One region of the Aquabacterium sp. NJ1 genome, then DNA from elsewhere that is predicted to be linked to it. Evidence: riboswitches for the same ligand, from Rfam matches in the RefSeq annotation. Region 1 holds a riboswitch; the other holds the start of a gene.
What was found. A riboswitch is a leader RNA that binds a small molecule or an ion and turns the genes downstream of it on or off. The one in region 1 is predicted to bind thiamine pyrophosphate.
Positions count from the first base shown of each region.

Region 1 (2,381 bases):
CTGCGCAACTTGTTGACCCCACCGGCCACGCCGCCGTCGGCGAGCACCTGCCCATCCAATCAAGTGGCCTCACCCGCTGCATCCTGCGGCAGCGGCTGCGGCAACTGTGGCCACCAAGCCAGCCCTGTCACCAAGGACCACCGCGTCCACGTGGTCCGCACCCGACAAGGTTGATCCCCGAGGGGCGAGCACGCGCCAGCAGCCCGATATCGAGGGCTCGCCCCCCCACGGTCAGGGGATGAATCCCCCCCGTGCCGGGGATGGCTGAGCACACGTCCTGATTCCTACACTGAGGTCAATCAGAAATATTTCAGGTCCATCCCCTGTCATCCGCTCACATGCGCCCCCTGTACGCCATTGCGCCATTGGCCTTGTTGCTGACCCTCTTCGGGCCCCCGCCCCACGAGGCCAACAAGGTGCTGGCCGACTTCATGGACCACTTCCTGGGCCACAGGGCGCACCCGCAGCTTGACAACAGCACCGACGCCCGCGCCAACAAGCCCGCTTCGATGGGCGGCGAGGTGGTTGAAACATCCTTCAGCCGCTGACGGATTTAATTGCCCCCGGTTTGACGCAGCCCTGCGCGGGCGCATTACACTGCGCACTGCTCCGGGGTGTGCCTCACGTTTTGACGTGCTGGCGCTGAGATGGAATACCGAACCCGCTGAACTTGATCCGGTTCATACCGGCGAAAGAAGAGCTGTACCTGATGCGAGTGGTCTGCACTTGTCCCGCGTGGACGAGCCCCTGCCTGACCTCACCTCGCAGCGCCTGACACCCGTCAGGTCCAGGCACCCCTCGGAGCATGTGTTGCCACTGCCACCGTTGGAGCTGCCGATGAACGCCCCTGACCTCACCATTGACGCTGCCGCCCTGCAAGCGCTGGATGAACTCACCCGCCTGACCCGTGAGCCCTTGCCCGCATCGCGCAAGGTGTACGTTGAAGGCAGCCACGCTGGCGTGCGCGTGCCGATGCGTGAGGTCTCGCTGACCAATGGCGAGTCGGTCACGCTGTACGACTGCTCCGGCCCGTACACGGACCCGAACGTCAGCATCGACGTCACCAAGGGCCTGCCGCCTGTGCGCGAGGCCGCCGTGGTGGCCCGTGGCGACACGGAACAGTACGAAGGCCGCTCCATCCAGGCGGTGGACGACGGCCTCAAGCCAGATGAGCGCCACGACGAGCGCATGGCCGCCCTGCGCGCTGCCGCAGCAGGCCTGCAGCGCACGCCGCGCCGCGCCAAGGCCGGCGCCAACGTGACGCAGATGCACTACGCCCGCAAGGGCATCATCACGCCGGAGATGGAGTTCGTGGCCCTGCGCGAGAACCAGCGCCGGCTTGATCTGGCCGAGGACTGGCGCAGCAAGTACGGCGTCGATGCCGAGCGCGAGGCCCGCCTGCGCGGCAACCCCATGGGCGCGGTGATTCCGCGCGAGATCACGCCCGAGTTCGTGCGCGATGAGGTGGCACGCGGCCGCGCCATCATCCCCGCCAACATCAACCACACCGAACTGGAGCCGATGGCCATCGGCCGCAACTTCCTGGTCAAGATCAACGCCAACATCGGCAACTCGGCCGTGACCTCGTCGATCGAAGAAGAGGTTGAAAAGCTGGTGTGGGCCATCCGCTGGGGTGCGGACAACGTGATGGACTTGTCCACCGGCAAGCACATCCACACCACGCGCGACTGGATCGTGCGCAACAGCCCCGTGCCGATCGGCACCGTGCCCATCTACCAGGCGCTGGAAAAGGTGGGCGGCGTAGCCGAAGACCTGACCTGGGACATCTACCGCGACACCCTGATCGAACAGGCCGAGCAGGGCGTGGACTACTTCACCATCCATGCCGGGGTGCGCCTGCCCTTCATCCACCTCACGGCCAATCGCCGCACGGGCATCGTCTCGCGCGGTGGCTCCATCCTGGCCAAGTGGTGCATCGCGCATCACAAAGAGAACTTCCTGTTCACGCACTTCGAAGAGATCTGCGAGATCATGAAGGCGTATGACGTGAGCTTCTCGCTGGGCGACGGCCTGCGCCCCGGCTCGCTGAGCGATGCCAATGACGAAGCCCAGTTTGCCGAGCTGAAGACACTGGGCGAGCTGACCCAGATCGCCTGGCAGCACGATGTGCAGACCATGATCGAAGGCCCCGGCCATGTGCCCATGCACATGATCCAGGCCAATATGGACGAGCAGCTCAAGCACTGCCATGAGGCGCCCTTCTACACCCTGGGCCCGCTGACCATCGACATCGCACCCGGCTATGACCACATCGCCTCGGCCATCGGCGCGGCCATGATCGGCTGGATGGGCACGGCCATGCTGTGCTACGTGACGCCCAAGGAGCACCTGGGCTTGCCCAACCGCGATGACGTCAAGCA
Region 1 covers NZ_JRKM01000001.1:1,875,973-1,878,353, forward strand. The annotation lists gene JY96_RS08055 (hypothetical protein) at 1-174, shown strand, start outside; gene JY96_RS08060 (hypothetical protein) at 339-548, shown strand; TPP riboswitch at 601-714, shown strand; gene thiC (phosphomethylpyrimidine synthase ThiC) at 838-2,381, shown strand, end outside.

Region 2 (2,381 bases), 2.9 Mb from region 1:
TCCCCGGTGTGCCCGTGTGCACAGGGCGTGAACTGACCCAGCAACTGCTGATCCAGGCCGCGCCCTTCATGCCCACTGATGCACCCGGTGCGCCACCTCGCAACCTGCATCTGGGGCACATGGTGTCCGAGTTGCGTGCGCTGCCCGAGGGTAGCTTCGAGATCCAGACAGACAAAGGCCTGCAGGCGCGCGCGCGTTCCGTGTTCATCGCGGCGGGCGCGGGTGCGTTTGTGCCGCGCGGCTTGAACCTACCCGGGCTGGAAGCTGTCCACAACCTGCACTACTTCCTGCCAGAACAGGCTGAGGCGCCTATGCCTTGGGCTGGCCGGCACCTGCTCATCCATGGCGGTGGTGACGAGGCCTTGGCGGCCGCACTCGACATGGCGCAGCACCCTGACCCCGCACAGCGCCCCGCGCGCTTGAGCCTGCTGCATCGGCGCGATCAGTTCCAGGCAGACGACGAGCTGGACAAGCAGGTCCGCGCCTTGATGGCCGCGGGCCAGATCGAGCTGGTTGTGGGCATGCCTGTGGCCGCGCAGGTCGAAGGGGAGCACCTGACGGCCTTGCAGATACTGGGCGCCGACGGGCAGACCCGCACGCAAACCTTGGATCACCTGCTCGTTCGGCTCGGCATGAGCCCCAAGCTGGGGCCCTTGACGACCTGGGGCCTGACCCTGGAGCGCAAGCAGGTGGCCGTGTCCACCGCAAGTTTCGAGAGCAGCATCCCCGGCATCCACGCCGTGGGCGACATCAACACCTACCCGGGCAAGAAGCGCCTGCTGCTGTGTGGCTTTCACGAGGCCACGTTGGCGGCGCACCATGCGGCCGCCACCGTGCACCCGGACGCACCGCAGCACCTGCTCTACACCACCACCAGCCCGCTGCTGCACCAGCGCCTGGGTGTGGCCAGGTGAGCCAGCCGGTAGAATCCAGCCTTCGCTAGGGGTGCGAGGCCGTCCGACACCGGACGCGCTTCGCTGAGAAACACCCTTTGAACCTGACCGAGGTCGTTCTCGCGTAGGGAAGCAACGATGCGCACCGGACAAGCCGCCAGGCCATGTCCGCCAGCGTGCCTGCCGACCACGAGACGACACAACATCGTTTCGTGCCGGAGCAGTCAATGCACAAGCCCACCACCGCCTTTGTTCAACGCAAGGCCCGATACCGTCTGTCCCCGCTTGGCCTGGCCATCGTTGGCCTGATCAGCAGCGCCACCAGCCACGCGCAAAGCGAAGGCTCGGCAGACAGCCTGCCCAGCGTCAATGTCACGGCACAAGGCCCCAGGCAGCCTCGTGCCAGCATCGCCGGGCTGGGTGACGGCCCCGCGTGGCAGCAGCCCGTGCAGGCGCAGAGCTTTGGCGAGGCCACGCTGCGCAATGCCCAGGCCACGCGTCTGGCCGACCTGACCAAGCTCGACGCCAGCACCACAGACTCGTACAACACGGTGGGTTACTGGGACTACCTGACCATCCGCGGCTTCACGCTGGACAACGCCTACAACTACCGCCGAGAAGGCCTGCCCATCAACGCCGAGACGCGCCTGCCCTTGGACAACAAGGCGTCGGTGGAACTGCTCAAGGGGACCAGCGGCATGCAAGCGGGCGTGAGCGCGCCGGGTGGCCTGGTGAACCTGGTGGTCAAGCGGCCTGATGCGCGCGTTCGCACGGCGACGATGTCGGTTGACGATGCGGGTGACATGCTGGCCAGTGTGGACCTGAGCGAGCGCACCGGTGATCGCCAGGAGTGGGGTGTGCGGCTCAACGCCGCAACCGAACGCCTGGCCACGCATGTGGACAACACCAAGGGCCATCGCCAGTTGCTCGCCTTGGCCGTTGATCGCCGCATCAACACCGCCCACACGATCGAGGCCGAGTTCGAACACAGCTACATGAGCCAGCCCAGCGTCCCCGGCTTCAGCCTGTTGGGTGGCCAACTGCCTTCTGCGCACGATGTAGACCCCAACCTCAACCTGAACAACCAGCCATGGACCGAACCTGTTCAGTTCGAAGGCAACACGGGCACCGTCCGCCTGCGCAGCGACTGGGGTCAAGGCTGGAGGAGCACGGTGACTTTTGGCGAGCAGAGGCTCAAGTCCAATGACCGTGCGGCTTTCCCCTTGGGCGGCTGCACCTATGGCGTCAAAGGCTTGTATGTCTATTGCGCCAACGGCGATTTCGATCTGTACGACTACCGCTCGGACGACGAGTTGCGGCTGACACGTTCCCTGCTGGCGCAGCTCCAAGGCAATGTGCAGACGGGCTCCATCAAGCATGAACTCGGCATGAGCGTGCTGCGGTCCGTGCACCGCACGGCCATGTCGACCCAGGCCTACAACTACGTGGGCACGGGCAACCTGGCAGACCCCTATGCCCCACAGCCCT
Region 2 covers NZ_JRKM01000001.1:4,740,328-4,742,708, reverse strand. The annotation lists gene JY96_RS20500 (NAD(P)/FAD-dependent oxidoreductase) at 1-914, shown strand, start outside; TPP riboswitch at 932-1,041, shown strand; gene JY96_RS20495 (TonB-dependent siderophore receptor) at 1,058-2,381, shown strand, end outside.
Region 2: it holds a riboswitch for thiamine pyrophosphate, as region 1 does, so the genes downstream of both, JY96_RS20495 (TonB-dependent siderophore receptor) here and thiC (phosphomethylpyrimidine synthase ThiC) in region 1, are expected to answer to the same signal.